One region of the Macrococcus sp. CoH-51_TC_04 genome, then DNA from elsewhere that is predicted to be linked to it. Evidence: predicted binding sites of a transcription regulator. Region 1 holds the regulator's gene; each other region holds the start of a gene.
The links. The regulator CtsR, encoded in region 1, represses protease genes until heat stress. The targets are predictions, from matches to a motif close to ATGGTCAATAAAGGTCAAACA.
Positions count from the first base shown of each region.

Region 2: the regulator CtsR is predicted to act here: its motif matches at 7,282-7,302, upstream of clpP (ATP-dependent Clp endopeptidase proteolytic subunit ClpP).
Region 3: the regulator CtsR is predicted to act here: its motif matches at 9,019-9,039, upstream of clpB (ATP-dependent chaperone ClpB).

Region 1 is NZ_JBVGOY010000015.1:19,546-30,787, forward strand. Features, by position in the region: gene ACZ2V4_RS10910 (PIN/TRAM domain-containing protein) at 1-563, opposite strand, end outside; gene radA (DNA repair protein RadA) at 576-1,937, opposite strand; gene ACZ2V4_RS10920 (ATP-dependent Clp protease ATP-binding subunit) at 2,161-4,587, opposite strand; gene ACZ2V4_RS10925 (protein arginine kinase) at 4,597-5,601, opposite strand; gene ACZ2V4_RS10930 (UvrB/UvrC motif-containing protein) at 5,591-5,977, opposite strand; gene ACZ2V4_RS10935 (CtsR family transcriptional regulator) at 5,988-6,449, opposite strand; gene ACZ2V4_RS10940 (NupC/NupG family nucleoside CNT transporter) at 6,634-7,842, shown strand; gene ACZ2V4_RS10945 (nitroreductase family protein) at 7,926-8,552, opposite strand; gene pdxT (pyridoxal 5'-phosphate synthase glutaminase subunit PdxT) at 8,655-9,215, opposite strand; gene pdxS (pyridoxal 5'-phosphate synthase lyase subunit PdxS) at 9,217-10,104, opposite strand; gene pdxR (MocR-like pyridoxine biosynthesis transcription factor PdxR) at 10,209-11,242, shown strand, end outside.
Region 2 is NZ_JBVGOY010000004.1:109,451-120,692, reverse strand. Features, by position in the region: gene eno (phosphopyruvate hydratase) at 1-962, opposite strand, end outside; gene gpmI (2,3-bisphosphoglycerate-independent phosphoglycerate mutase) at 1,054-2,589, opposite strand; gene tpiA (triose-phosphate isomerase) at 2,589-3,335, opposite strand; gene ACZ2V4_RS05575 (phosphoglycerate kinase) at 3,352-4,542, opposite strand; gene gap (type I glyceraldehyde-3-phosphate dehydrogenase) at 4,649-5,662, opposite strand; gene ACZ2V4_RS05565 (sugar-binding transcriptional regulator) at 5,800-6,822, opposite strand; gene ACZ2V4_RS05560 (glutaredoxin family protein) at 6,956-7,195, opposite strand; gene clpP (ATP-dependent Clp endopeptidase proteolytic subunit ClpP) at 7,357-7,941, shown strand; gene whiA (DNA-binding protein WhiA) at 8,024-8,974, opposite strand; gene ACZ2V4_RS05545 (gluconeogenesis factor YvcK family protein) at 8,976-9,968, opposite strand; gene rapZ (RNase adapter RapZ) at 9,955-10,863, opposite strand; gene trxB (thioredoxin-disulfide reductase) at 10,944-11,242, opposite strand, start outside.
Region 3 is NZ_JBVGOY010000008.1:14,650-25,891, forward strand. Features, by position in the region: gene addA (helicase-exonuclease AddAB subunit AddA) at 1-1,516, shown strand, start outside; gene ACZ2V4_RS08285 (hypothetical protein) at 1,516-2,508, shown strand; gene ACZ2V4_RS08290 (fumarylacetoacetate hydrolase family protein) at 2,584-3,483, shown strand; gene ACZ2V4_RS08295 (YisL family protein) at 3,571-3,957, shown strand; gene ACZ2V4_RS08300 (alpha-amylase family glycosyl hydrolase) at 4,088-5,488, shown strand; gene ACZ2V4_RS08305 (CoA-disulfide reductase) at 5,621-6,940, opposite strand; gene ACZ2V4_RS08310 (Cof-type HAD-IIB family hydrolase) at 6,940-7,752, opposite strand; gene ACZ2V4_RS08315 (metal-sulfur cluster assembly factor) at 7,838-8,146, shown strand; gene ACZ2V4_RS08320 (Crp/Fnr family transcriptional regulator) at 8,203-8,898, opposite strand; gene clpB (ATP-dependent chaperone ClpB) at 9,052-11,242, shown strand, end outside.

The DNA of each region.
Region 1 (11,242 bases):
ACACCTTGTGGCACTACAATCGTACCATCTAAAAAACCGCACTTTACGATTGATAAAATACGCCCATCGATAATTGCAGAAGTATCTAATAGTTTTGGGAAATCGAATGATTTTCTCTTATTAGGCTGAAAACGTTCAGGCAAGAAACTTAATATCTCACCACGTTTTTGAATACCCACTTGAAAACCTAAATATCCTAATACAACTGCTAAAATAATCGGTACCGTATTCTTAAGAAAAGGAAACCCCATAAAGTTAAAGATTAAACTGATCATTGAAGCAATCATCAGACCAATAATCATACCGAAAGTTGCGATAATCAAATCAATAAAATTGATCTTAAGGAGGAGTTTCTCACCTCTTATAATTAAAGCCACAACACGATCGACAAGCCAGTAAAATAAAAGAAAAAAGACAGCGATACCTACGGCCCCATCGATATATGGATTAGATAATATATCAGGAACTTTAAAATCAAACAGTCCAACAAGCTCAGGTATCAAGAAGATACCTGCTGAAGCACCTACAACGAAAAATATTAATAAAACAAGCTTTCTTAACATCTATACACCTCCTTAAAATGCCATTTTTAATGCTTCGTTAATATTTGTTACACCAATCACTTCAATATTTCCGGGGAAATCCCAGCCACCAATATTATTTTTGGGGATGATGACACGTTTAAAACCGAGTTTTTCAGCTTCTTGTACACGTTGTTCAATACGTGCAACACGTCTCACTTCACCAGTCAGACCGACTTCTCCGATAAAACAGTCATCGCCTCGTGTCGGTTTATCATTATAGCTTGAAGCGATGCTTACGATAACACTTAAATCAACAGCAGGTTCATCAAGTTTTACACCACCCGCAACTTTCACATATGCATCCTGTTGCTGTAATAAATATCCTTGTTTTTTCTCTAGTACAGCCATCAATAGGTTCAGTCGATTATGGTCGACACCTGATGCCATTCTTCTTGGATTATGAAAAGATGTCGGCGTTACAAGTGACTGAACTTCAACTAGTAATGGACGCGTGCCTTCCATCGTTGCAACGATAGTTGAACCTGCTACATTTTTTGTACGTTCTTCAAGGAACATTTCTGAAGGATTCAGGACTTCTTTAAGGCCTGTATTCTTCATTTCAAATATACCCATTTCATTTGTCGAACCAAAACGATTCTTCACTGCGCGTAATATTCTGTAGCTATGATGAGTATCTCCTTCAAAGTAAAGAACTGTATCAACCATATGTTCTAGTAACCTTGGACCTGCGATCTGTCCTTCTTTTGTCACGTGCCCTACGATAAATGTTGCAATGTTCATCTGCTTTGCGATACGCATTAACTCTTGTGTACATTCTCTGACTTGCGATACAGAACCAGGTGCACTTGTAACCTCTGGATGAAATATTGTTTGAATTGAATCGATAACCAAAAATTTCGGTTTTGTTTTCCTTACCGTTTCGTGGATAATCTGAAGGTTGGTTTCTGCATATACATCAAGCTCACCTGCATCCTCTAATAGACGATCGGCACGTAATTTCGTTTGTCTTACCGATTCCTCTCCAGAAATATAGAGTACGGGATGGTTTTGTGAAAGCATTGCACAAACTTGTAGTAGTAATGTGGACTTACCAATCCCCGGGTCTCCGCCGATAAGTATCAATGAACCCGGAACGATTCCTCCTCCAAGTACACGATCCAGTTCTTTCATCTGCGTATGATCACGAGGAACACTTTCTTTCGTTATATCTTTTAGTTTTTCAACTTTATTACCACTTTGTGATTCAGAAATCGCATTTTTAGGGCCCTTCTGTTTATGCTCAATAACTTCTTCCATTTGATTCCATGCACCACAATTCGGACACTTTCCCATCCATTTCGGTGACTGATAACCACAGGCCATACATTCAAATGTGCTTTTCACCTTTACCAAAGCGATTCCTCCTCATTATGTATCTATTTATTTTAAAGCTTTTTAACTAATTAAACAATTATAACGAAAAAGTCGGTACAGAAGTGTTCTACCATAAGTAAAACCCGAATGATGCTAAGAAAATATTCTTTATTTCCAGCACTATTCGGGTTTGATTATAGTAATTTCTGTACCGCTATTAATTAAAGATTATTAATCTGAAACTTATGTCCCTACTCATCAATTATGCTTTTGCTTTATCAATTTTAAATGCATCATCCACATAATCTATAGTAATGTGATGTCCAGTTAATTCTTCACCCTTTAATAGTTCTTCAGATAACTGATCTTCAATATGTTTTTGAATTGCTCTAGCAAGTGGTCTTGCTCCGTACTCAGGATCATAGCCTTCATCTGCGATTTTCTCTTTCGCTGCATCTGTCAATGAAATATGGATATCTTGCTCTTTCAGTCTGTTTGCAAGCCCTTCGACCATTAATGTCACAATTTCTTTCAATTGATCTTTCTCCAATTTATGGAATACGATGATATCATCAATTCTGTTTAAAAACTCAGGGCGGAATTGTTTCTTAAGCTCATCCATCATCGTTTTACGGATTGTTTCATAATCCTGAGCTGCAGTCTGCCCCCCGAACCCAACAAATTTATTATCTTTAATTTCTTGAGCTCCGACGTTACTCGTCATAATAATAACCGTATTTCTGAAATCTACCGTACGACCTTTCGAATCTGTAAGACGCCCATCATCGAGTACTTGTAACAGAATGTTAAAGACATCTGGATGTGCTTTTTCTATTTCGTCAAATAAGATAACTGAATAAGGTTTACGACGTACCTTTTCTGTTAATTGACCGCCATCATCATGACCTACATATCCTGGAGGAGAACCTACCATACGTGAGACGCTATGTTTCTCCATAAACTCACTCATATCTACGCGAATCATCGCATCCTCTTCACCAAACATTGCCTCAGCTAGTGCTTTCGCAAGTTCTGTTTTACCTACACCAGTAGGTCCTAAGAAGATAAAGCTCCCAATCGGACGTTTGGGATCTTTAAGACCAGCACGTGCACGACGCACAGCTTTAGAAATAGATGATACGGCATCAGCTTGACCAATGACACGATTATGCAAGATTTCTTCCAGGTTCAATAGCTTTTGTGATTCAGTTTCTGCAATTTTAGCAATCGGAATACCTGTCCATTGCGCTACAACATTGGCAATGTCATCTGCAGTTACTGAAGTATTGTTTGAACCTTGTGTTTTTTGCCATTCTTTTTTAGTTTCTTCTAACTTTTTCTCAAGCTGTGTCTGTTTATCACGTAAACTTGCTGCCTGTTCGAACTCTTGAGAATGTACTGCAGCGTCTTTTTCATTCTTCACTTTTTCTAATTCCGCTTCAAGCTCTTTTAAGCTTGGCGGTGTTGTATAATTGCGTAAGCGTACTTTAGAACCTGCTTCATCGATTAAGTCTATCGCTTTATCTGGTAAGAAGCGATCTGATATATAACGATCACTCATCTTAACTGCAGCTACAAGTGCTTCATCAGAAATCTTAATTCTGTGATGTGCTTCATAACGGTCACGCAACCCTTTTAATATTTCTATTGCATCTTCTACATTCGGCTGATCCACTTGAACAGGTTGGAATCGACGTTCAAGTGCTGCATCTTTCTCTATATATTTACGGTACTCTTCCAATGTTGTCGCACCAATACATTGTAACTCACCACGTGCAAGTGCAGGCTTTAATATGTTAGAAGCATCGATTGCTCCTTCTGCACCTCCAGCTCCAATTAAAGTGTGTAATTCATCGATGAATAAGATAATATTACCTGCCTGATGAATTTCTTCCATCACTTTCTTAAGACGCTCTTCGAATTCGCCTCGATATTTAGTACCAGCAACAACAGTACCCATATCTAAACTCATTACACGTTTTCCTTTTAATGTTTCTGGCACTTCATTATTGATAATTGCTTGTGCTAATCCTTCTACAATCGCCGTTTTACCTACACCCGGTTCCCCAATAAGCACAGGATTATTTTTTGTACGACGACTCAACACTTCAATAACACGCGTAATTTCAGCACTACGCCCAATCACTGGATCTAGTGTGCCATCTTTTGCAATGACTGTTAGATCGCGCGCAAGTTCATCAAGTGTCGGTGTATTTTGTGATTTTGAAGCATTCGTATCTTTGCCTGTCATCTCAGGACTACCAAGTAACTTCACCACTTGAGATCTTGCTTTTGTAATGTTTAAGTCAAGATTCGCTAGTACGCGTGCTGCAACTCCTTCATTTTCACGGATTAAACCAAGTAGAATATGCTCTGTCCCTACAAAGTTATGATTTAATTTACGTGCTTCATCAAGTGATAATTCGATGACCTTCTTAGCGCGTGGTGTATATTGTATTGTGCCACCCATGTCTGTACCATGACCGATAAGTTGTTCTACTTCAGATACAACTTTATCTTCTGTGATATTGTAAGCCGCTAAGACTTTTGCAGCGATACCATCAGGCTCTTTTACAAGACCCAACAATAAATGTTCTGTTCCAATGTTGTTGTGATTTAAACGAATCGCTTCTTCTTGTGCATGTGCAAGTACTCTTTGAGCACGTTCTGTTAATCTACCAAACAATATAATTCCTCCTTATAGATGCGTTCGTAGCATCTCTGCTCTTTTTTCTTCTATTGTGCCTTGTGTATCATATACGGTATCTAAAAACGGTGCTTGAATTGCTACCATAAGTTCGTTAAACCTAAACGGAATATTGATGATATCCATATCAATTCCAAGCTTTACTTCACTTAGACGAAGGCTTGCTTCTTCTACTGAAATCTTACGGCTGTATTTCAAAATACCTAAACTACGATAAATTCTATCAATAGTTTCAATATGATCGTAATTATTCATTCGTTTGCGCATATTGAGTTCTTCCTCAATAATCTGTTCGACAACTTGCTGAAGATCTTCAATAATACTTTCTTCATCTTTACCGAGTGTCAACTGATTAGATACTTGGTATATATGACCTAATGCTTGTGTCCCTTCTCCATATATACCACGAATCGTAAAACCAAAACGATTGATAGCTTGAGCGATTCGATTCATACGATTCATAATAGAAAGTCCTGGTAAATGGAGCATTACACTAGCACGTAGACCTGTTCCTATATTAGTAGGACATGTCGTTAAATATCCATAATGCTCGTCAAAGGCCATTGTTAACTTTTCATCTAACCGCTTATCAATATCTTGAGCACGCATATATAACTTCTGAAGAGATAAATCTTTACCGAGCACTTGTATTCTGATATGATCTTCCTCATTTACCATAATGCTCTCTGATTCATCATCGTTAATATAGACGGCACCACCGTTATTATCCAATAATTCTTTACTCATCAAATGCTTTGCGACAAGCATTAAGCGCTCTCGTTCAGATATTTTGCTCATCTTTATTTCTTCATAATCATGAAGCACACTCCCCACCGCTTCAATAACACGTTCTGCATCTCCCTCACTAAACATCATCGGATGCACAAAACCTTCTAAGTTACGCGCCAATCTGATTCTAGAACTCAAGATGACCGGTTCATCTTTACCACTTTGCATCCAGTCGCTAAGTTCACTTTGAAGGTGTTTACTCAACATGAGTATCACCACCTTCCTTTAATACTTTTATTTCGTCTCTTACATTTACAGCTTCTTCAAAGTTTTGTACTTCTATTAATTGCTGTAGTTGTTCTTCCAGTGCTTCAATACGCTTTTTAAGTGCAATCTTTTCTTGAGACTTAAAAGGTTGCTGTCCGACATGTTCCAGATTACCTGCTTGAACTCTCTCTATTACTTGAGGGACATATTGACTAAATGCGTCGTAACATTCACTACAACCAAACTTGCCGATATGCAACGCCTCTCTTAGTGAAAGACCACAGTTAGGACATTTATCAGGATGTGTTTGAAATTCTCCGCTATTAAGTAAATGTTTCAATAGCTGATTCATCGAAAATTCTTCTTCATAAGCCATACTGTACCTCCTAGTTGTATTGGATGATTGCAAGTACATTTTGTAATATATTCGCTCTAATATAATCACGGTACGGTACTTCCATCCTTAAAGTATCTCTGTGAATCGTTGACATGATCAACTTCTTCTCTCTTAATGTAATCAATTCGTTATCATATAGACCCGCAATAATGCGCTCAGCGTTTTGCTGGGAAATCTGCTTACTTGTAAGCTCTTTAAGATGATTTAAAAAAGCTGACTTATCGTTTGATTCAATCTTTGTAATACGGATATAGCCACCGCCACCACGTTTACTTTCGATTTGATAACCATGTTCATTTGTAAACCTTGTTTTAATGACATAATTTAACTGTGAAGGTACACAATCAAACTTCTCTGCAATATGGGCACGCTTAATTTCCACGACGTCATCTGTCGCTTCTTCAAGCAGTTGCTTTAAATATTGTTCAATTATATCCGACATATTGTGCATGACATCACCCACCTTTGACCTTCTTTGACTTTATTATATTTTGATTTGTCATTTAGTGCAAACAATATGTTTATCTTTCATATTTGAACATCTGTTCAAAATGAAATTAAAATTTGTTTAGCGCTTTCATAAATTATATAGTATGATATGTATAGTTAAAATTAATATTAAAAGGAGCGATATTATGAACTTTATAATAGGTATTATCGGACTTATTATCTTCTTGTCTCTCGCATGGATCATGAGTTCGGATAAAAAAGGCGTAAGATGGCAATATATTGGTATCATGCTTGTAATTCAATTCATACTTGCTTTCGTCTTGCTAAAAACAACAGCTGGGATTTGGCTCGTTACACAACTAGCAACTGGATTTGGTTATTTACTTAAGTATGCAGCAGAAGGTGTATATTTTGTATTCCCAGGTGTTAAAAATGATGGCGTAGCTAATTCATTTTTCTTTGATGTATTGTTACCAATCACTTTTATTTCAGCATTAATAGGTATCCTTCAATATTTAAAAATCTTACCTTTTATCATCAAATATTTAGGATTAGTTATTTCTAAAGTAAACGGGATGGGCAAACTTGAATCTTTCAATGCAGTAGCCGCAGCAATTCTTGGGCAATCTGAAGTATTCATTTCATTAAAGAAGCAACTACCGTTTATACCGAAGCATAGGCTGTATACTTTAACAGCGTCGGCAATGTCTACCGTTTCGTTATCAATTGTCGGAGCTTACTTTCAGATGATTGAACCACGATTTGTTGTTACAGCCATCGTACTTAATTTATTTGGTGGATTTATTATCGCTTCAATCATCAATCCTTATAGAGTATCTGCTGAAGAAGAAGATGCGGTGATTATGACTGAAGATGAAAAGAAACAATCATTCTTCGAGATGCTTGGCGAATATATTCTTGATGGATTTAAAGTTGCTATTATCGTTGCAGCAATGTTAATCGGTTATATCGCCTTAATTGCAATGCTTAATGGAATCGTCGAGGCGTTTACACCAGGCGAAATGAACTTCCAGACTATACTTGGGTATTTGTTTGCACCTCTTGCATTCTTAACAGGAATCGCTTGGGACGATGCGGTTCGCGCAGGATCTATTATGGCGACTAAACTCGTTTCGAATGAATTTGTTGCAATGCTAGATATTCAGGCCATCGTTAAAGGAAAGACTGGCGAATTATCAGAACATGCGGTCGGAATCGTTTCTGTATTCTTAGTATCTTTTGCTAACTTCTCATCTATCGGTATTATCGCAGGGGCTATTAAGTCACTTAACGATAAGCAAGGTGATGTGGTCGCTAGGTTCGGTCTGAAATTATTATACGGCGCTACACTTGTATCATTCATTTCAGCAACAATTGCAGGTTTCTTTATATAAAAGATAAGTGGACTGTTTCATAAACAGTCCACTCTTTTTTATGATAATATTGATTGTTTTGTTCCTACAAAATTCGTCTCTAATTAATTATATGTCAATATTTCTGATACATCATATCTTGAGGATGGATAATGTTCTTTAGCTGCAATTCCAATTGCGATGAACATTACAGGTGTGTATCGTCCTCCATCAATATTTAACGCTTGTAATACCGCTCCTCTGTCAAAACCACCAATTGGATTTGTATCGAAGCCATAATCTTTTGCGACAAGCATAAACTGCATTGCCGCCATGGCAGAATCCATCATTCCTTGAGTATACATAGATTCATCTGGCGTCTGATCCAGAAGCTGTTGAATCACCTTCGTATTTTCATCTTTTATATTTTGATCCATATATCCTTCTTTTACATTTTGCTGCATAATTCTATCTAAGTCATTTTTATGGTTATTATCCGATAATACTAGTACAAAAGCTGAGCTTGTATCTAATTGACGCGTATTAAAATGAACGTGATTTCTTATTGCCGCTTTCGATTCATCGGATTCTACTACAACAAATCTCCAAGGTTGTAAATTTAAAGAAGACGGTGCCTTCGTTGCTAAAGTAATCATTTCTTCCATTATTTCATGAGGAATTGTGATATCTGGATTAAACTCTTTTATTGAATGACGTGATTCGATTGCTTGTTTTAATGATAAGTCTTTCATGTAAGACACTCCTTTTTTATAATGATTGATTATAACATGCATCTGAAATGTCACAAAATAAAAAAGCCTACATTTTTCAAATGTAGCCTTTTTACCAAAATATTATTTCATTACCATTTCTTCTATAAAATATTTCATGATTTTAAAATCTTCAGTAAGTTCCGGATGAAATGATATACCGAGATATTTCCCTTGTTTGACTGCTACCATCTTATCGTCTACTATGCTCAGTACTTCCACTTCTGGCCCAACTGACACAATATGTGGTGCACGGATAAAAACTGCATTTACTCGATCTTCAATACCCTTAACATCAAGATCAGCTTCAAAGCTATCGACTTGACGTCCAAATGAATTACGTTCAACTGTAATATCTATCTTCCTTAAATGACCTTCCTCATAACCGACGATATCATTTGCAAGTAAGATTAACCCTGCGCATGTGCCATACATCGGTAATTCACTTTGGCGTAACGTTTCAGTAAAGCCATATAGATCCATCAGACGACGCATCGTTGTTGATTCTCCACCAGGCAATACTAATCCATCGATATCTTCTAGTTGTTCTACACGCTTTACAGGTAAACCTGTATGACCTGCTAGTTCAATATGATGAATATGCTCTCTTACAGCACCTTGCAATGCTAATACACCAATCTTCATATTACCAGCCACGTTCCTGCATTCTTTCTTCTAAAGAAAGCTTATTAATATCTAAACCTTTCATCGCTGCTCCTAACTCTTTAGAAAGTTCACCGATTAATTTATAGTCTTGATAATGTGTTGTCGCTTGAACGATTGCTTTTGCAAATTTCTCAGGTGATTCTGATTTAAAGATACCAGAACCTACGAATACACCATCAGCTCCTAGCTCCATCATTAATGCTGCATCCGCTGGTGTAGCAACACCACCTGCTGCAAAGTTCACAACTGGTAACTTACCTAAAGCTTTAATCTCTTTTAATACCTCATAAGGTGCGCCTAAAAGTTTAGCTTCCGTCATAATTTCATCATCGTTCATTACAGATAGTTTACGCACTTGTGCATTTACTTTACGTAAGTGACGTACAGCTTCAACGATATTTCCTGTACCAGGTTCACCTTTTGTACGTAACATCGCTGCTCCTTCACCGATACGACGCGCTGCTTCACCTAAATCACGACATCCACATACGAATGGTACTGTAAATTCATCTTTCTTTAAATGAAACTCTTCATCTGCTGGAGTTAATACTTCTGACTCATCGATATAGTCAACGCCCATTGCTTCTAATACACGTGCTTCAGTAATGTGACCAATACGACCTTTTGCCATAACAGGTATAGATACTGCATTCATTACCTCTTCAACGATACGAGGGTCAGCCATACGAGCAACGCCACCTGCTGCACGAATATCACTAGGCACACGTTCTAATGCCATTACAGCTACTGCACCAGCAGCTTCAGCAATTTTTGCTTGTTCAGCGTTGACAACATCCATAATAACGCCGCCTTTTTGCATTTCTGCCATACCACGTTTAACTTTATCTGATCCTACGATTTTACTCATTAATATACACCTCATATTCTGAATTTACACTACAATTACTAATGTATAATATTATCTGATATTATAAAAGTATCAGTTATTAATAAAATAAAGGGGTCAGTTTCATGGAGATACTTACATACAAATTCAGTGATCAAAAATATTTATATACGCAATTATATGAAAACATTAAAAGAGATATTTTATCTGGCAAATTAAAACATAAAGAAAAACTCCCTTCGAAACGTAAACTCAGTACACATCTGAACTTAAGTGGAACCACAATCGAGATCGCATATCAGCAATTACTGGATGAAGGATATATATATTCAGTACCAAAAGTAGGTTTTTTTGTAGAAGATATTCAGACGATAAATATAGCACCTGAAAGTAAATCAGACATGCCAAATCATCATCATAAACAAAGACAGTTATCTCTTAAAATAGAAGACAGTCACATAAAATCATTTCCATTTCACAAATTCAGAAAGTACGCACGAGATGCATTTGAACAAGAGCAATATCATTTACTGGAACTTGGTGATGTTCAGGGAGAAGAAATATTGCGCAATGAAATTAGACGCTATCTATATCATTCTCGCGGAGTGAACTGCGAAAATTATCAAATCATTATCGGCAGTTCTACAGAACAGCTGTTTACCCTCCTTACTAAAATATTAGGTAACAGCTCATATATATTAGAAAACCCTGGTTATCCACTCATTCGAAAAGTATTACAAAGCGAACACAAAGACTATCAGTATATCGATATTGATGAAGAAGGACTCATCGTTTCATCACTTCCTGAAGATGTTGAAATTGTGCACGTTACACCAAGTCATCAGTTCCCAACAGGTGTCGTACTCAGCGCAAAGCGCAGAACTGAACTGATTAATTGGTCAAAGCAAAAACAAAATCGCTATATTATTGAAGACGATTACGATAGTGAGTTTAGATATAAAGGAAGGCCTCTCGCTGCATTACAAGGTATGAGCAATGATTGTGTGATATATATGAGTACATTCTCAAAATCTATCTATCCAAGCATCAGATGTGCCTATTTAGTACTGCCTGATAAACTGCTGAAATTGTATAAAGCGATGTCAAAGCCAAATAACACTGTTCCAAGACATATTCAATATATGATAGCTGCATTTAT
Region 2 (11,242 bases), on a different contig from region 1:
AATAAATCATCACCAACAAGTTGTACCTTATTGCCTAAACGATCTGTTAATGCTTTCCAGCCTTCCCAGTCATTTTCATCCATACCATCTTCAATTGTGATGATTGGATATTTGTTTACTAATTCTTCTAAATAATCTACTTGTTCAGCAGAAGTACGTTTTTTACCGTTTTCACCTTCAAATTTAGCGTAGTCATATACACCGTTTTCGAAGAACTCAGAAGCAGCACAGTCAAATCCTAAGAATACATCTTTACCTGGCTCAAGTCCTGCAGCTTTAATCGCTTCTAAAATTGTTTCAACAGCATCTTCAGTACCTTCAAATGTCGGTGCGAATCCACCTTCATCACCTACAGCAGTAGATAAATTACGGCCTTTTAAGATTTTCGCTAAGTTGTGGAAAATTTCAGCGCCCCAGCGTAATGCTTCTTTGAAGTTTGGTGCTCCTACTGGTAATACCATGAACTCCTGGAATGCGATCGGTGCATCTGAGTGAGAACCACCGTTAACGATGTTCATCATCGGAACTGGTAATTCAGTACCGTTAAATCCACCTAGATATTTGTATAAAGGCATACCTAAGTAGTCAGCAGCAGCACGAGCTACAGCGATAGACACACCTAAAATTGCATTGGCACCTAATTTACCTTTGTTATCTGTACCATCTAAAGCAATCATCATTTTGTCGATTGATACTTGATCAAGTACCGAGAAGTCACCTTCAATAATCTCAGGTGCGATAATTTCATTTACGTTTTCTACAGCTTTTAAAACACCTTTACCCATATAACGGTCTTTATCACCATCACGTAGTTCTACTGCTTCGTGTTCACCTGTTGAAGCTCCTGATGGTACTAATGCACGCCCTAGTGCGCCACTTTCAGTAAATACTTCTACCTCAATTGTAGGGTTACCTCTTGAATCTAATACTTCGCGTGCATAAACATCTGTAATAATTGGCATTTATAAAAACTCCTCTCAATTTGTGTTCTTATTTATTATTATTGATTTAATTGAAATAATCAATTATTTGTATTTCATTTTCTGTATCACATTAACCTTTTTGAATCAACGACTCACCAGTCATATCTTCAGGTTGTTCAACACCCAATAAATCGACTAATGTCGGTGCTAGATCAGCTAGACGGCCGCCGTCACGCAACGTAATACCTTCACGCGTCACAATCACAGGTACTGGATTTGTTGTATGTGCTGTCATCGGACTACCATCAAGCTTTACCACTTCATCCGAATTACCGTGATCAGCTGTAATAATCGCTGTCCCTTGCATTTCCAAGATCTTGTCTACTACTGCACCTAGACATTCATCCACCGCTTCAATCGCTTTAATCGTTGGTTCCAGCATGCCAGAATGTCCAACCATATCAGGATTAGCAAAGTTTAAAATAATTAAATCTAAATCGCCTTTATCAAGTTCAGCAAGCAATGCATCGCGTACTTCATATGCACTCATTTCAGGCTGTAAGTCGTAGGTTGCAACTTTCGGTGAATTTATCAACACACGACGTTCGCCTGGAAACTCATCATTACGTCCACCACTCATAAAGTAAGTGACGTGCGGATACTTTTCTGTTTCAGCGATACGCAGTTGTGTCAAGTTGTTACTTGCTGCGACTTCACCGATTGTGTTCACTAAATCTACCTTTTCAAACACAACATCTGCTTTCACTTGATCGTTGTACTTAGTAAATGTTACGAACTTAATCCCGATTAGACGCTTATCCATCTTGAAGCCGTCAAATTCTTCATTCGTATATACTTCTGAAAGCTGTGCTGCACGGTCAGGTCTGAAGTTGAAGAAAATCATCGCATCTCCGTCGTTTACACCCGTGTTCTCTTCTCCTTTTTCGTGGTCTTTAACCACAAACGGAACAACGAACTCATCATTTACACCTTCTGCATAACTTGCTTCTACACCTGCAGCGGCTGAACTATATTCTACACCTTTTCCGTATGTCATAGCATCATATGCTAATTGCTCACGATCCCAGCGTTTGTCTCTATCCATCGCATAGTAACGACCAGAAACAGAAGCAAATTGACCGATACCAATCTCTTCAAACTGCTTTTCAGTTGCCTCGATATACTTAAGCGCTGTCTGCTGACCGACATCGCGACCATCTAAAAACGCATGCACATAAACCTTGTCCACCCCTTGCTCTTTCGCAAGTTTAAGTAACGCAAATAAATGTTCATAGTGACTATGCACGCCACCATCAGAGAGTAATCCCATTAAGTGCAGCACTGTATGATTCTCTTTCACATGCTGCATTGCGTCTAGCAGCACCTGATTCTTAAAGAAGTCACCATCTTCAATCGATTTATTGATACGTGTCAAAGACTGATAGACAACACGGCCTGCTCCAATGTTTAAATGGCCCACTTCAGAATTCCCCATCTGTCCTTCAGGCAATCCTACATCCAATCCACATGCTTTCAGTTCGCTATGTGGATATTGATTGTAGTAACGGTCAAAATTTGGTTTATGTGCTTGAGCGACTGCATTCCCAAATGTTTCTTTACGGTTTGCAAAACCATCTAAAATGATTAAAGCTGTCGGGCTTTTCATTACTTAGCACCTTCTAACAATTGAACAAAAGAATCCACTTCTAACGATGCGCCACCTACTAATGCACCATCGATGTTTTCGTTTGCCATATATTCCTTAATATTACCTGGTTTAACAGATCCGCCGTATTGGATACGCACAGCTGCAGCTGCATCTTTACCGAAGTCTTTTTCCACAACTGAACGCACGAACTTACAGCTTGCTTCAGCATCTTCACTTGTTGCAGATTTACCTGTTCCGATTGCCCAGATAGGTTCATAGGCAATAACAAGCTGTTTCACTTGTTCAGCGTCAAAACCTTTAAGCGCGTTGCTTACTTGAGCACCTACTTTAGCTTCAAACTGACCTGATTCACGTTCTTCGTCTGTTTCACCACAACAAATGATTGGTGTCATCCCATGTTTAAATACAGCCAATGCTTTCTTATTAATATCTTCGTCTGTTTCACTAAAATATTCACGACGTTCAGAATGTCCTAAAACTACATACTGTACACCTAGATCCTTTAATGCTGCTGGAGATGTTTCGCCAGTGAATGCACCGCTATCTTCAAAATAACAATTTTGAGCACCAACCTGTAAGTTTTTAACATCAGCAGAAATAATTGCATCTAATTGAATATGTGGTGCACAGATTACTGCATCAACACCTTCTGCCGGTAACTCTGGTAAGCTTGAAACAAATGCTTTCGCTTCTTTTACCGTTTTGTTCATTTTCCAGTTTCCTGCGATAATTGGTTTTCTCATTTATAAAAACTCCTTTTTATTTGTCAGAAATTGATTTAATACCTGGCAGTTCTTTACCTTCTAAGTACTCTAACGAAGCGCCGCCGCCTGTTGAGATATGCGTGAACTTATCTGCGAATCCAAGGTCCATTGCTGCTGCTGCTGAATCTCCACCGCCGATAATTGTAGTCGCGTCTTTCAGTTCAGCAATTGCTTTACATACTCCTACGGTACCTTTCGCAAAATTACTCATTTCGAATACACCCATCGGTCCGTTCCATACGACAGTTTTAGCGCCTTCAAGTTCTTTGCCAAATAATTCAACTGTTTTAGGACCGATATCTAAAGCTTGTAAATCAGCTGGAATGTGATCGATTGCTACTACTTCGATTTCTCCATCATTTGAGAACTCTTTTGTCACTTTCGCATCAACAGGTAAAACAAGTTTATCTTTACCACGTTCCATTAAATCTTTCGCTAAGTCAATTTTATCTTCCTCTAATAATGAATGACCAATTTCTTTATCTTGCGCTTTTAAGAAAGTGTACGCCATGCCGCCACCGATCAATACTTTATCAGCTACTTCTAATAAGTTCTCGATAACACCGATTTTATCTGATACTTTCGCACCACCTAAAATGGCAACGAAAGGACGTTCTGGTTTTTCAACGACATCACCGATAAACTTAATTTCTTTTTCCATCAAGAATCCTGCAGCAGTATCTATATGTGTCGCAACACCAACGTTCGATGCATGCTCACGGTGGGCAGTACCGAACGCATCATTCACAAATACATCTCCAAGTGATGCCCAATACTTCCCAAGTTGCGCATCGTTCTTACTTTCTTTCTTACCATCAACATCTTCGAAACGTGTGTTTTCGAATAATAATACTTCACCTGATTGTAATGCATTAATTGCTGATTCTAACTTTTCTCCACGTGTTTCAGCTACAAACTGAACATCTTTTTCGAGTAATTCGGATAAACGATTTGCTACAGGTTGAAGTGATAAATTCGCCTTATCTTCTTCGGTTTTCACTTTACCAAGGTGAGAGAATAATATCACTTTCCCGCCTTGCTCGATAATATATTTAATAGTAGGTAATGCTTCAACGATACGATTATCGTTCGTAATGTTCCCATCTTTCATCGGTACATTGAAATCAGCACGCACGAGTACTTTTTTATCTTTTAACTCTAAATCTGAAACAACCTTTTTAACCATGTTATGGCCTCCTAATAATATATTCTTACAATATAATTATACCAAATAACTTATTAAAAAAAGCAGGAGAAGCGAAATCTTCCCCCGCTTACGCGTGAATAAACTATTATTTAGCTTGTGCTTGTTCAGCTAAGAATTCTAATGTACGAACTAACTGTGCAGTGTAGCTCATTTCGTTATCGTACCAAGCAACTGTCTTAACCATTTGGTGTTCACCAACAGTCATTACACGTGTTTGTGTTGCATCGAATAATGAACCGTAAGTAATACCGATGATGTCTGATGATACGATTTCGTCTTCAGTGTAACCGAATGATTCGTTAGAAGCAGCTTTCATTGCAGCATTTACTTCTTCAACTGAAACTTCTTTTTCTAAGATTGTAGTTAACTCAGTTACTGAACCTGTTGGAACTGGAACACGTTGCGCTGATCCGTCTAATTTACCTTTTAATTCAGGGATAACTAAACCGATTGCTTTTGCAGCACCTGTTGAGTTAGGTACGATGTTGTTCGCTGCTGCACGTGCACGACGGAAGTCACCTTTTGCGTGTGGTGCATCTAATGTGTTTTGATCACCAGTGAATGCGTGAACTGTCATCATTAAACCTTCGATAATTCCGAATTCGTCGTTTAATACTTTAGCCATTGGTGCTAAACAGTTTGTAGTACATGAAGCTCCTGAAACGATCTCTTCTGAACCATCTAATACGTCATGGTTAACGTTATATACTACAGTTTTTAAGTCACCTTTTGCTGGCGCTGAAATTAATACTTTTTTAGCGCCTGCTTCGATATGCGCTTGAGCTTTTTCTTTATCTGTGAAGAAACCAGTACATTCTAAAACTACGTCGATTCCAAGTTCGCCCCATGGTAATTCAGCAGGGTTAGGATTTTCGAATGATTTAACTTCGCGACCGTTGACACGGAATCCACCTTCAATAACTTCAACTTCTTCTTTGAAACGCCCTTGTGTTGTATCATATTTTAATAAATGCGCTAACATTTTATCGTCTGTTAAATCGTTAACCGCTACTACTTCAATACCTTCTACCTCTTGTAATCTTCTGAATGCTAAACGTCCGATTCTACCAAACCCGTTAATTGCTACTTTTACTGCCATAATGTATGGCCTCCTTTAAATGTCTATTTTTAAGGGGTATACCCTTTACTACCAACTTCATCATACATCCTTATTATAATCAAAATACACAGAAAAATAAAAATATTACACTTCTGATATTAAGATTTCCTTTGAAACTACTGATTCATCAGCCAGTTACCTACAACTGAATCTGTAATCAATACTGTATGCTTCGGAGCTATCTTCAGATAGGAAGCTATCGCTTCTTTCTTACTATTTCCTCCTGCTACAGCGATGATTCTTTTATCTTCAGTAAGATCATCAAGATGTATACCAATTGTTCTTACACGATAAACGATGTTGCCATCCTCATCAAAATAATAACCGAAAGCTTCGGCAACAGCATTGCCATCCATCAGTTTCTTCATAACTTGTGGTGACGAGTGTCTTCGTTCCGCCATCTTCTGAGCTGAACCAATGCCATGCAGTACAATATCTGCCTGTTGAATATGATGTAATACACGTCTAACAGACTGTTCTTCAAGAAGTGCATTATAACCTGCTTCACTTACTTGGTCCGGGACATAAAGAACTTCGAACGTCCCACCCGTCTGTTCAGCCATCAAATGCGTTATCGCATTAGCTTGAAAAGAAACTTCTTCACCTAATCCGCCACGCGCAGGAATAAAATTGATAGATTTATCTGTAGGACGCATTGAACGCGCAATGTGCGCCATTGTGGATCCTCCAGTTACAGTTACTCTAGTCCCATCTTCAAAACAGCTTTCTAGATACTCGCTTGTCGCCTGACCCATCCTAAGCTTCACTTCATCATCGATGTCTGCATCACCACTTACAACGATCACCTTTTGAATAGCAAAACGACTTTCAATTGCATGTGCAATATGTTCTAGCCTAGTCAAACTATCCATAGAAGCTTTCATCTTGTAAAGCACATCTTCGCCACTTTCAGTTACTGACATTCCTTTAGACGTAATGATAATCAAACCCTGTGTTTTTAATATATCCGTCTCAGTTCTAAGGATGCGTTCACTGAGGTGAACCGTTTCACTAAGTGCCCGTCTGCCAATCGGCTGTTGCAGCTCAATTGCAGAGAGTATTTGAAATCTTCGGTACATCTTGTCAACTAAATCAGGGACAAGCTTCTTTTGAACCTCAAATAAAGCATTCAAATACATCCCTCCTCAATTAGTTATGGACAAAATTTGTCCCGCTCGGGTCAAAAAGTAACTTGCGTTACACATACATAATAGCAAGTCCATCTATAGTAAGCAAGTAAAAGCTCCTAAAAAAATAATGAATACGCTTTCTTCAGTTATCGCTTAAATATTCCAGAATGGTCACAAAATCAATCTGGCCTTCCTGTATCACAACATCATTATGTAATAGTACTGGAATCGACATGAAATATTGCACTTCTAATGCTGGATCGCTCGTAATATTGATTTCGTTCACAGTGAAATCAATATCTTCTTGTGCTAGGGCAATTTGAATCTTTGCATCATTACAAAGTCCACATTGATTTCCTACTAATAAAGTAAGTTCTTTCATAAATACACTCCTTTTAATGTGATTTCGACCTAAATAATACTATAATATTAGCAGTAACGTTAAAAATATGAATGATATGAGCGCTTTTTTTGACTATCTTTGACTTTATAGTGTATATTAAATTTAACGAACTTTAAACGAATCTTAAGGAGGATTTACTAATGAACTTAATACCTACAGTAATTGAATCAACAAATCGCGGAGAACGCGCATATGATATTTATTCACGTCTGTTAAAGGACCGTATCATTATGTTAGGATCGGCTATCGATGACAACGTGGCAAACTCTATCGTATCTCAATTATTATTCCTACAAGCACAAGATGCTGAGAAAGATATCTACCTATACATCAACTCACCAGGTGGTAGCGTGACTGCTGGTATGGCTATCTATGATACAATGCAGCACATCAAACCTGATGTACAGACAATCTGTATCGGTATGGCAGCATCGATGGGATCATTCCTACTCGCAGCGGGTACAAAAGGAAAAAGATTCGCTCTACCGAATGCTGAAGTTATGATTCATCAGCCATTAGGTGGCGCACAAGGGCAAGCAACCGAAATTGAAATTGCTGCACGACACATTTTAAAAACTCGCGAAAAATTAAATCGCATCTTAGCTGAACGTACAGGTCAACCTATCGAAAAGATTGAAAAAGACACAGATCGTGATAATTTCTTAACAGCTGATGAAGCGAAAGCTTATGGCTTGATCGACGAAGTTATGCATCCAGCAGAATAAAGATATAAAAATAGCGTGTACTAAGTAAAAGCTCTTAGTACACGCTATTTTTTTGTAGTTAAAATGGAAAATAACTAATATTTTATTTCTTCAATTCAATATGTTCCCCATTTCTTAATTTCTCAGCAATCTCATCTATCTTTCTTAATCGATGATTCACTCCCGACTTCGATATCACACCGGTAGAAACCATCTCGCCAAGTTCTTTCAAGGAGATATCCTGATGTTGCACACGCAGTCTCGCAATCTCTCTTAATCGTTCTGGAAGTTCATCGATACCAACTTCTTCATCAATCAATCGAATATTCTCTACTTGGCGCATCGCAGCACCAATCGTCTTATTTAAGTTGGCCGTTTCACAATTGACAAGACGATTCACGGAATTTCGCATATCTCTGACAATCCTCACATCTTCAAACTTAAGTAATGCCTGATATCCACCTATAATACTCAGAAAGTCTGAGATTTTTTCCGCTTCTTTTAAGTACGAAATATATCCTTTCTTACGTTCCAAAGTCTTCGCATTCAGTCCATAACCATTCATCATTTCTGTTAATCCTTCAGAATGACTTTCATATAACGAGAATATTTCAAGATGATACGAAGATGTCTCTGGGTTATTTACAGATCCTCCTGCTAAAAATGCCCCTCTTAAATAGCTGCGTTTACAACATTCCTCTTTGATCAGTGATTGATCGATATGCTGCACAAACTGGCCATCTTGCAATATGCTTAGTTCATCAAGAATTTCTTTTGTCTTCATCTTGATGCGGCAAATATAGACATTATTTTTCTTTAATTTCATTTTCTTACGTACGAGTAATTCAATATCAACACCGAATATTTTCTTTGTCAAACTATATACACGTCGTGCAATGGCTGCGTTTTCTGATTGTACATTAATCACCCACTGCATATTCTGTATATTTAAATTTCCGTTCATCCGAATGAGCGCGGCAAGTTCTGCTTTACTACAGCAGAGATCTGTCTCTATCCGCGTCAATTCATTCTTCATCTCTGAAGCAAATGACAATTTATTCTCCCTCTTTCTGAGTGAATTCAATTGTACTGATTTCACTTAATGCTAATTCATAAATCATATCAGCGAGCACTTCATTATTATGACGTACCGCACCTTCCTCGTTGATTTCAACGAGATTATCATCTGTGATAAGCGTGATTCCCAAACGTTTAATATTCTCAGAGTCACACGTTACAAATTTTGAATTACGCTTTTCATAATTCTCGTTAATCTTATTTTGAAGTACAAGTTCATTGGCAATGACAAACTGAATAAATGGAGAGGCAACATGTTTATGAATCGCTTCTATATGGTCTGATACCGAGTAATCTGTCGTTTCACCTGGTTGTGTCATAATATTAGAAACGTAGAGCTTCTTCGCTTTACTTTCAATAACAGCGTCCCCTAGTTCACGGATGACTAAGTTTGGAATGATACTTGTATAAAGACTGCCTGGTCCCAATACAATGAGATCCGCCTCCAGAACTGCATCTATAGCTTCTTGCATCGGTTTGATATATCCAGGTGTCAAGAAGACACTATCTATTCTTTTGAACTTTAAAGGAATAAGAGATTCCCCGACAACAATTTCACCGTCTTCCATTACGGCATTCAATATCGGACTCGTATTTGTCGAAGGAATCACCGTCCCTTTAACGTTCAATATTTTACTTAGTTCTTTGACAGCATGACCGAAATCATCCGTGACGTCTGTCATTGCTGCAATCATTAAGTTGCCTACAGGATGCCCTCCGAGTGTATCCGAATTAAAGCGATACTGAAATAATTTCTCAAGCATGGGTTCTACGTCACTTAAGGCTGCAAGTACATTCCTAATATCTCCAGGTGCAGGGATATCCATGACATCTCTTATCTTACCTGTACTTCCTCCATCATCTGCAACAGTTACAATGGCGGTGATATCAACAGGATATTCTTTAAGCCCTCTCGCCATAACTGAAAGACCTGTACCCCCACCGATAAGACAGACTTTAAGCCTTTTCATTGATCGTTCCCTCAATAAGTGCATCTCTGTGGCGAGTATGAAGCTCAAAGTCAAAGAAGTCCTTTAATTCATTACTGATACGTTCACTTAATGCAACTGAACGGTGCTGTCCACCTGTACATCCGATAGCGATGACAACCTGACTTTTACCTTCGCGCATATAACCAGGAATGACGAACTTCAGCAGATCGATTAATTTCTGGTAGAACATTTCAGTCTCTTTCCATTTCATGACATAGTCATATACGAGGGGATCGAGACCTGTTAATTTTCTCATTTCTTCTATGTAATATGGATTCGGTAAAAACCTCACATCGAATACGATATCTGCATCGATGGGCAATCCATGCTTGAAGCCGAAACTCATCACATTAATCGTGAATATATTATCTTTGCCAGATCCAAAGATTTCAATCACTTTAGAGCGCAATGCTTTTGGCTTATACTCAGAGGTATCAATAATGTGTGTTGCAACCCCTCTTAAATCAGCAAGCAGCATTCTCTCCTCCTGAATCGCATCAATCAATGAAATGTTATCCTGAAGCGGATGTGTACGTCTTGTTTCTTTATAACGAGAAACTAATATTTGATCGCTTGCTTCGACGAATAAAACTTGTACGAGTACTTCATTTAGATTGATAATATTTTGAATTTCTTCTTGTAAACTATTAAAGAAATCTTTCCCACGCAAGTCAATCCCGATAGCTACGCGTGACAGAGATTCTGTATTATTATTCATCAGTTCGATAAACTTCGGCAGCAATATAGGGGGCAGGTTATCAACACAGAAATAACCTAAGTCTTCAAGACATTGAATTGCTACACTTTTCCCCGCACCGCTCATTCCAGTGACAACAACCAGTCGTTTATATGTATCTTCGTTCGACATATACATTCCTCCTCATCTTAATTTCATTCTACATGAATTCATAAAAATAGACACGCACAAAATGCGTATCTATTTTTATGAATATATTAATCATTCAAGCTTTCAATATAATGCTGAGCATTCTGTGCAGCAATACTGCCGTCACCTGTCGCTGTTACGATTTGACGAAGCTTCTTCTGTCTAACGTCACCAGCAGCGAATATTCCAGGAATATTCGTCTCCATCTCTTCATTCGTCATAATATAGCCGATTTCGTCAGTTATACCTAGATGCTGGAATGGTTTTGTCAGTGGCTGCATACCGATATAGATGAATACTCCATCTGTTTCAACATCTGTCTCTTTACCTTCATTATCGATCAATGTTACAGATCCGACTTTTCCTT
Region 3 (11,242 bases), on a different contig from region 1:
TGAACAGCTTAAGCATAAGGTGAAGAAGGTGCTCGCTGATATTTCAGATTATCGTGAACAAAGTAGAAAGGTGAGTGTGAAGGACTTAATCGATTACATATATAATGACACGCTGCTCATTGAAAAGTTTACCTTACTGCCAGGAGGCCACCAGCGACAAGCCAATCTGGAAGGTCTGCTACAAAAGGCAGAGCAGTTTGAACAGAGTAGTTACCGAGGTATCTATCAGTTTCTTCGCTTTGTAGACAATATACTTGAAGCTGGTAAAGACTTTGGTGAGATGAATATTGTTTCAGATGAAGCGGACGTTGTCAGAATGATGACAGTCCACGCCTCTAAAGGATTAGAGTTTCCTTTTGTCATCTATAACAATATTGACCGCCAGTTCAACTTGATGGAAACAAAGGAACAGCTGCTGCTGAATCAACGTCTTGGCCTGTCTATTAATTTCTATGATAAGGCGGCGCATACGACTTATCCGTTAGCAATCAATCAGTTGTTTAAGACGAAGATTCGTAATGAACAAGTGTCTGAAGAGTTGAGGTTGATGTATGTTGCGCTTACGCGTGCCCGTGAAAAACTGGTGCTTGTAGGAAATGTCAAAGACGATAAAGTGATAGAGAAGTTTCAGAATGTAGAAGTCGATAAAAAGATGGATGATTACTATAGACTCAGTGCGCTTAGTCCTTTGCAGCTTATCGCACCGATTGCATTACATGATGCCTCTATTGACGTTCGTATTATTCGTACGCTGAACACGCCCGAAAATGAAGCTACAGAAACAGCTGAATCTAATGAAGCTGAAGGTGTAACATGGCTACAGGAACTTAAAGAGTACCGCTATCCATATTTAAGTGAGAATTTGCTACCGACAAAAGAAAGTGTGTCAGAAATAAAGAAAGCACAGGAAACAGATGATGAAGCCACTGCCTGGACATATATCAATCAATATCGACTTGGTAAAGCGACTTATGATCGTCCAAAGTTTATGTCTGAAGAGAAGAAGACGGCAGCTGAATATGGAACACTTATGCATAAAGTAATGCAGCATCTGCCGCGCCTGAACAATGTGGAATCAGAGGATATCAAGCATTTTCTTGATGATTTAGTAGAGCGTCGCATTATTTCAGATGAGGAACGACCGCTCATCAACGAAAAACATATTTATCAGTTCACAAAGACTGTACTTTATGACAGATTGGTTCATGCAGACGAGGTTTACTTTGAGCTGCCGTTTGTTATCGGTAAGCAGTATATCACACAAAGTCATCCAGATCAGCTTGTCCAGGGGATGATTGACTGTGTATTTAAGTTTGATGGACATTACTATTTTATCGATTATAAGACAGATAAAGTAATCTCAAGGCTCAGCCGCACGACAGAGGAAACACTAGCAGAATTGAAGCTTCGTTATGAAGTTCAGATGAATTACTATAAGAAGACGCTGGAAGTTATATTAGATGAACCTGTAACTGGATATCTATATTTCTTTGAGGCGGGAATGGTTGAGGTGTAATGATAAAATTATTGCTTAAATACAGTATGATGGGAATCGTTTTATTGATCTACGGGCTGCACTTTATATATTTAAGTGCACAGCCTGTAGAATTTATTAATCCATTCGATTATTATGCGCAAGAAGAACTTCCTGTGCTAGAAACTTACTTATTTATCATTTTGTTTACAATGATTCCGGTCATCGCTTATTTTCTGGCACGTGTGCAACTTACACGCAGAATGATGGCTTACTTGATTATTGGTGGGCTTCTCATATTAGTACATTCAAGAATGAGTATCATATTTATGATGATGCTAGGACTTATTGTTACGAATATGATTTATAAGTTCATCGGAGCATATTCACGTACACTTTATATCAGCATCGCCTGTTTATTGATGAGTGTGCTGTTCATCGCTATTTTAATTCCGTCTTTGTTACTCTATGGTGACAAGGAGACATTTCTTAATGTTAATGCATTCCAGGAATTTATTGGTACGTACAACGCATCTCATTACGGAGAAATCTTACAGTTGAACAGAGAACTGTTCAACTCGCATCTGTGGCATTATACAATCGTGCTATGTTGTGTTATCGTACCTTCTATGCTTTTAGGACGTGCACGAATCACGCAGTTCAAGCTTCCGCTAGCGCTTATACTGTTAACATTAGGAACAGCAGCTAAGTTGCAGCTGTTTAGCACCACTTTTGACTGGACACAGTTTATCATTACGTTGTCCGGATCATTATTACAAGGACTAGCTATCGCTATGTTACTCGACCGCAATATTCATGTCACTCCACGTGATGTCATTACTTTTGTGGCTTTTATTGCCATCGTCGAGATCAGTGCCACACTGCTATTTACAGGGTGGTTCCGTGCATTTCCACCAGAGAATTTAAATGTAATGATGACAGAAAGCTTGATATTGACTGTAATTATAAGTGCCGTATTCGTCGTTTTGATGTTAATTCTTCATGTAAAAAATAATAAATTCAAAAAAATCTGAAAAATAACTCTAAAACAATGAAACGTCATCTTATTTTCTGTATAATGAAACAAAGTATAAGAAGGAGTGGAATTCATGAAATTTTTGTCGTTTGAGTATAAAGGTAAACAATCTTTCGGTGTAAAGGTTAAAAGAGAAGATGCAGCATGGGATCTTGTCCGTGTATTTGAAGCAACGAATACAGCGAATTACCCAAAGACATTATTAGAAGCATTACAGCAAAACAATACGCTCGACTTTCAGGAGCTTGTACGTAAAACAATCGCACAGATAGAACAAGAGAAGGATGCTGAAGATTACAAAGTTGCATATACAGATATGACGTTCCTACCACCTGTTGTTCCGACCAATAATGTTATCGCTATCGGGCGAAATTATTCGGATCATGCCAAGGAAATGAACAATAATGTAGATGAGCTCTATGTCTTTACAAAAGCACCTTCAAGTTTAATTGGAGATGGTGCTTTTGTACCATCACATAGCGATGTTACAGAAGCATTAGATTATGAAGGAGAACTAGGCGTAGTCATCGGTAAGTATGGTCATAAGATTCCTAAAGCATTAGCATTAGATTATGTTTATGGTTATACAATCATTAATGACATTACAGCACGTGACCTGCAGCAGGCGCATGCTCAGGCGTTCTTATCTAAGAGCTTATTAGGTGCATGCCCGATGGGGCCGTATATCGTAACGAAAGATGAACTGCCGACTCCAGAAAATGCAAATATCGTAACAAAAGTGAACGGTGAAATTCGTCAGGATGGCAATACGGAGGATATGGTAAAGAAAATTGACGATCTGATTGCTGAGATTTCACAGTATGTTGCACTACATCCAGGTGATATTATTGCAACAGGTACACCAAGCGGCGTAGGTGCAGGCATGAATCCACCTGTATACTTAAAGCGTGGGGATGAAATTAAAGTGACGATTGACGGTATCGGTACTTTACAGAATACAATCGGAGAATAGTATCCTTTTGTTCATACAGTTATTTTGGTACAAGTATAGGAATCTATGTTAAACTAATAACAGTATGAATATAAAGGAGTGAAATACATGGAAACTGGTATGTTTCATCTGCATATTTTAAGTTGGGTTGTTTTAATTATCGTTTTCTTTGCAGCATACTCTAATTTCTCTGATCGCTTAGGTCCTAGCAAATATTTCAAACCATTACTTATGGTTCAGCGATTATTTGCATTACTTGTGATCATCAGCGGAATTATGATTTTTATGCAGTATATGAAAGTAGATTCAGCATTGTATGGTATTAAATTCTTATTAGGTTTAATTACTATCGGTTTAATGGAGATGACAATTGCGAAGAAGAAAAAGAAGAAACCTTCAAGAACCTTCTTCTATCTCGTAATATTATTTATCATCTTAACAATCGGCTTAGGTATTCATTTACCGATGGGGCCAATTACAACGATGTTTAAGTAAAGCATGAAAAGACGGCAAGAAACGTTTATTGTTTCTCGCTGTCTTTTTTATTTGAATATTTTATGAACTCTTACATAAACGATAAGTAATTTAGTATAATCAATATAATAACTTAAGTGAGGGTATTCAAATGAAAAGAATTTCAATCATATTGATGATATTACTGCTATCATTCAGTGCGCTACCTGCACAAGCAGCGAGTCAGGACGAAATGCGTATCTATAGCATTCTTACTGATCGATTTATGAATGGTGACGAGAATAATAATAAAGACATTCATAATGACAAGGACAATAATCTGCCTTACGGTGGAGACTTTAAAGGTATCATCAATAAAGTAGACTATATTAAGAAGATGGGCTTTAATGCCATTCATGTCTCACCGGTGTTTGACCATGACAAGAATGATTATCTAGGGTATAAGATTAATAATTATAATCAGATTTCTAAAACATTCGGTGGAGAGAAGGACTTCAAACAGCTCGTATATATTGCACATAAAAATAATATGAAAGTCATCGTCGATATGCCTGTTGTTGCAACGGATGATTTCACAGTAACAGAAGACACGAAGATGAACGCAATAGAGAAATCGTATTACAAAGATACACCGATGATTGATTTAACGAATGAAGCAAATATTAAGCGCTATAAGCAACTGATGACAGACTTCGTAAACAAAACGAAAGTCGATGGCTTATCGATGTATGTACTTCAGGATAATGTCGATCTTTCAAAAGTATTTCCTGAGAATATAACAAAGATTGCTATTACCAATAGCGATGTTAAAGTAACCGGCTATGATTACATTCAGACTGGGAAGACATCAGAGCAAATTGCACAAGCATTCAAGAATGTTGATGAGCAAATCCCAGAGCAGCACAATAAGAAGGAGCTACTTTCAGCTGATAACTTCTTTACCCCACGTTTCACAAGCTATGCGGTTCATGAAAATATGTTCCCAGGAACACGTATTAAACAGATGATGGGCTATCTGTTTGTACAAAAGCAACCGGTCAGTATGACTTATGGTACTGAAATTGCGATGAATGGTGAAAAACTTCCTGATACACACCAACTACTCGATTTTAGAACGGATAAAGAAGTGGTGGAATACTTAGAACAGACGAGCGAAGTTTATCATAAGTACAAAGAAATGTTCGATGGTACTTCTAAAGTAATCTACAACGAAAAAGGTGAACAGCTTATCTATTTCGATACAGACAAAGTAGACTTCATCTATAATATTAACGATACAAGCAAATCTATGAACGTTAAACTGACAGACAAAGACATACCAGGTGATAAGATGCTCAGCGGATTGCTTATTGGAGATAGAATCCATGTGAAAGACGGCACGTTTAATTTGATAACGAACCGTGAAGAAACGGAGCTTTACGCACTCGTTCCACCACGTGGATTGAACTTAGGTTATGTGATCGCATCACTGTTAACAATCGTGCTCTTTACAGTATTTATCATCGGTGCAGCAAGAAATAGGAAGAAACATGTCAATAATTTAAGAAAATAGAAATAACGAAAAGACAATCAGTGAATACGGATTGTCTTTTTTGTTGGGAGATGGGGGTGTCTATACAATGTGCATCACCATGCAAAGACGCCCAAATCTTGGACGTCTGCTTTCTATATAAATAATCAATGACTACTTCGCTTTATATCCGAGCATATTAATAATATCTTTCGGGCTGGAGTAGTCAGGATGATACGCAACTTCGATATCTTTGAAGTCATAGATTGTTAATCCGCCAATCATAGCCGTTGATAGGACATCGATTCGTTTATCGACACCACTTTTTCCAAAGACGCTCGCTGATAATATTTTGCCGGTTGATTGCTCGTAGTAAACTGTGATGCTTAGCGGCGAACTGTAAGGCATGTAGCTGGCTTTATGTTTTTGCGTGTGTGACACGTGTGCGATATTATCCATTTCAAGTACGAGCGCTTCAGTGAGGCCTACCGACGCATACGTATGATCAAATAATCGAAGAATATTACTGCCAAGTAGTCCTTTAAATGCTTCTCTATCTTTATGGAATAAGTTATGAGCAATGATAGAGGCAGCGCGATGCGTACCCCAGGCAAGTGCGATTGTTGCTGTCTTATCTATATGGCGATAGAATGTTTCTATTGCATCACCCAGTGCATATATAGATGGATTGCTCGTTTCAAAATAACGATTGACCTTGATATATCCTTTGTCATTGAGTTCTAGTGCATCACCGATAAATTTCGTATTCGGTTGCAGACCGAGTGCTGTGATGATGATATCAAATGTATCGGTATCACCTGACTTGAATGTAACAGTGTGCTCATTAATACGCGCAACCTCATCTTCTAGTTTTAGATGAATACCATTATCTTCAAGTACTTGAGGAACCGTGTCTGTAATATCTCGACTCATCTGTTTTAGGAAGTGACTGCTGCGATGTACAAGCGTTACATCCAGTCCACGATGCTTTAAGTTTTCTGCCATCTCGAGACTGATATAACCACCGCCAACTACGAGTGCACGCTGTGCATGGGTACGTTCAATATACTGATCGATCTTATCCGTATCTTCTAAGTTACGCACTTGGAACACATGATCATGCTTATATAAATCCGGAACAATTTGGCTTGCGCCTGGTGACAGAATCAAGTAATCGTATGTATCGGTGAATGTTTCTTTAGTTTGATGATTGTAAATTTCTATTTTCTTATCATCCGGATATAAACGTGTCACTTCATGATACGTGTGGACTTGAATATTACGATTATCATTAAATGTATCCGGTGTTGCCATAACGATGTTATCACGAGAGGCCACCGTTTCTCCGATGTAATATGGTAAACCACAGTTTGCATAGCTCATATCACGATCTTTTTCGTAGATTGTGATATCAGCATCTGCATCAAGTCTTCTGATTTGAGATGCAACTGTCGCGCCACCTGCAACTGCACCGACGATAATGATTTTCATGATTATACCTCCAGCTTAAAGTATTGAATAAGAAACTTCGCTATCCCATCTTCATTATTTGTGTCAGTAATTTCGTCTGCGATAGATTTGAGCTCATCGATTGCATTGCCCATTGCTACGCCTGTTCCGGCATATTTAATCATTTCATTGTCATTATCCTCATCACCGAATGCTATAACATGTTCTTGTTTAATATTTAAATATTCGTGACAAAGCTTCACGCCGACTGCTTTATTGATACCTTTCTTAACGATTTCGATGACCGGAAATGGAGCGCCCCAGCGACGATGCTCTAATCTGTCAGCATAGATTTCATCAAAGTGCTTATAGATATTAGGAATCTCGGATTCTTCAGCCTGGATAAGGATGGTTGTCGGAGGCTCTGTAATGTTTTCCAGTAGATTCCCGATCTTGATGACAGGGTTCCCCATGCTGAAACCTTCGAATAAATATTCATCATGATAATGTAAGAAAACATTGTCTTTAATTTCGGCGACGATATTCTTAATATTAAGATTAGGAATCTTAGAGAAGATATCTCTTGATACCTCAAAATCTAAAGTTTCATGAAATGTCTCAAAATTCGTATCACCTGGGTGATGAACGAATGCGCCATTGAAATTAACAATCGGTGTATCCAGGTCCAGCTGATTATAATAAATTTGACTGGCACGGTATGGACGTCCGGTCGAAATAATAAATTTATGGCCCTGTGCCTGCAGCAGACGGATGACCTTCTTCGTTAACGGTGTAATCTCCTGCTTGCTATTAAGTAATGTTCCATCTAGATCGAGACAAATTAAATGCTGTTCCATAAAATAACTCCTTTAAATGTATTTCGTTTATATGTATATTAATTTCTGATATAGTAAGTGTATAATAAACTTTGAGGTGATACAAATGGAAGAAGCTATGAAAGACAGTATAATGGGAGCGCTCGAAAATGTTATTGACCCTGAGCTAGGTATTGATATCATTAACTTAGGATTAGTTTACAATGTAGATATGGATGATGATGGTCTGTGCACAGTTGAAATGACATTGACATCTATGGGCTGTCCGATGGGCCCGCAAATTATTGATCAGGTGAAAACTGCATTAGGTGAATTACCTGAGATTAAAGAGACAGAAGTGAACGTTGTATGGAATCCAGTATGGAATAAAGATATGATGAGCCGTTATGCTAAGATTGCTTTAGGTGTAAGCTAATAATAAAGAGAAAGGAACGAGGCTGAAAATTTATTTTCAGCCTCGTTCCTTTCTTCTTATTCGATGCGACATATATTAAGTGGACAATTTTCGCAGTTAATTTCATTCTTTAGATAGTCTAAATCTTTAATTGTAATTTTCTTGTTATTTGTTTCGATGATACCATTCTGTTTAAGTTCGCTGATGATGCGATTAACGCCTTCTCGTGTTGTGCCACCGAAGTTTGCCAGTTCATTGTTTGTCAGATCAATATTAAGTTTAATGCCTACGTCTGTTTCAACGCCATACGTATTTGTCAGACGAATCAAAGTAGAGTAGATGGCACCTTTTTTCCCAAGAGTATAAAGGTCACGCAACTTATACTCTTGTTTTTCATTTTCATTTTGAATAAATAGCAGCCATTCATAGTTTAGTACTTCATCGTTAAGAATCGCAGTCTCAAATGTGGCTAAATCCATTTTATAGACAGTAGTCTTTGTTTTCGCTTTAGCAAAGAGTGCATGTTTCTTATTGCCGCAGAACAGGGTGTTCACACCGAACAGGTTACGTCTGCCCAGCAGTTTTAAATTGAATTCCTTGCCATCTTCAAGTACACGATGAATCACAACATTCCCTGATTTAATGATATAGATTGAATCAATAGGATCTTCTGCCTGAAAGATATATTGATTTGCATCGAATGTTTCTATCTTTCCCTCTTCCATAATGTAGTTGACGATACTTGTTGCTTCGTGAAATGCAGATTGAACCATTGTATTCACCTTCTTACGGATCTTTTTCAAATTTGTATTTATTATAACATAACAAATTTCAACTTCTATATACGAACCGTAATATTTGTATTCTATTATAAAACATTTTATAATAGTGTTATAGTCAAAGAAGGTCAAACAGGGGTGAATGACATGAATATAGAACAGATGACATTTAATGTGCAGAGTGCGTTAGAGCAAGCACAGCACAAGGCAAGAGAAGATAAATTGCAGGCCATTGAAAGTGAGCATGTGCTATTACATTTTGCTGAAACAGCTGATAGTATGCTCGTTACAGTGTTCGAGCGTGCGCATCTGGACATCTCTGGATATAAAGCTTTATTACAAGAAGCGCTGGACAAGAAACCTCGAGTAGAAGGGGATGTGCAGTATGGCCAGTATATTGCTAGTAATCTGAGCGAGTTGATGAGTCGGGCTCAGGCACTGATGACAGAAATGGAGGATCAGTATGTGTCAGCTGAACATATTATCCTAGCTGCCACAGAAGTTCATGAAATTACACGTAACTTTGTAGGGAATAAGAATGATGTTATTAAAGAAATCATAATGAATATAAGAGGGGGAAATCATGTGACAACACAAAATCCAGAAGTTCAGTATGAAGTATTGAAGAAATATGGACGCGATCTCGTTGAAGAGGTGCGTAACGGTAAGATGGATCCGGTGATTGGTCGTGATGATGAGATTCGCAATACGATTCGTATATTAAGCCGTAAAACAAAGAACAATCCGATATTAATCGGTGAACCGGGTGTCGGTAAGACAGCGATTGTTGAAGGTCTTGCACAGCGTATCGTGAAGCGTGACGTTCCAGACAGTCTATTAGACAAGACAATCTTTGAGCTTGATTTATCAGCACTTGTTGCAGGTGCGAAGTTCCGTGGTGAGTTTGAGGAACGTTTAAAAGCCGTACTTAAAGAAGTTAAGGAATCTGACGGTAAGATTCTATTGTTTATTGATGAGATTCACATGCTTGTTGGGGCTGGTAAAACAGATGGCGCAATGGATGCAGGGAACATGTTAAAACCGATGCTTGCGCGTGGTGAACTGCATTGTATCGGTGCCACAACATTAAATGAGTATCGTGAGTATATCGAGAAAGATTCGGCGCTTGAGCGTCGTTTCCAGAAAGTAAATGTAAAAGAGCCGGATTTAGAAGATACGATTTCAATACTACGTGGTTTAAAGGAACGTTATGAAGTACATCACGGTGTACGTATACAGGATAATGCACTCGTTGCCGCTGCTGAATTATCAGATCGTTACATTACAGATCGCTTTCTGCCTGATAAGGCGATTGATCTAGTCGATCAGGCTTGTGCAACAATACGTACGGAAATGGGCTCTAACCCGACAGAACTTGATGCGGTAAATCGCCGCGTGTTACAGTTAGAAATTGAAGAGAATGCATTGAAGCATGAAAGTGATGCGAAATCAGAAGCAAGACTGCATGAACTGCAAAGAGAGCTTGCAGATGAGAAAGAACGTCAGCAGATGTTAACTGCGAAAGTTGAGAAAGAAAAAGAACAGATCAGCGTTGTTCAGACTAAACGGGCAGAACTGGATGATTTTCGTAAGCAGCTGGAAGAAGCACAGAGCAACTATAACCTGGAAAAAGCATCAGAACTGCAATATGCGAAGATTCCGGCAGTAGAGAAAGAACTTGCTGAACTAGAAGCACAGCTGCACGAGGAAACGAAAGATACGGACCGTCTGATTCGTGAAGTAGTGACAGAAGAAGAAATTGGTTATATTGTGTCACAATGGACAGGTATACCGGTGAATAAGCTCGTAGAATCAGAGAAAGATAAATTATTACGTCTTTCAGATATTCTGCATGAGCGCGTCGTTGGGCAAGATGAAGCAGTTGACTTAGTATCTGATGCGGTCATTCGCGCGCGCGCAGGGATAAAAGATCTGAACCGTCCGATTGGTAGTTTCTTATTCTTAGGACCAACCGGTGTCGGTAAGACTGAACTTGCGAAAGCATTAGCAAGCACATTGTTTGATTCAGAGAAACATATGGTAAGAATCGATATGAGTGAATATATGGAGAAACACTCTGTGAGCAGATTAATCGGTGCACCTCCTGGTTATGTAGGTCATGAGGAAGGTGGTCAGCTGACTGAAGCAGTGCGCAGAAATCCATATACAGTTCTGTTACTCGATGAGATTGAAAAGGCACATAGTGATGTATTTAACGTGCTGCTTCAATTACTTGATGAAGGTCGATTAACAGATTCACGTGGACGCAATGTTGACTTTAAGAATACGATCGTCATTATGACAAGTAACATTGGATCTCAATATCTGTTAGATGGCA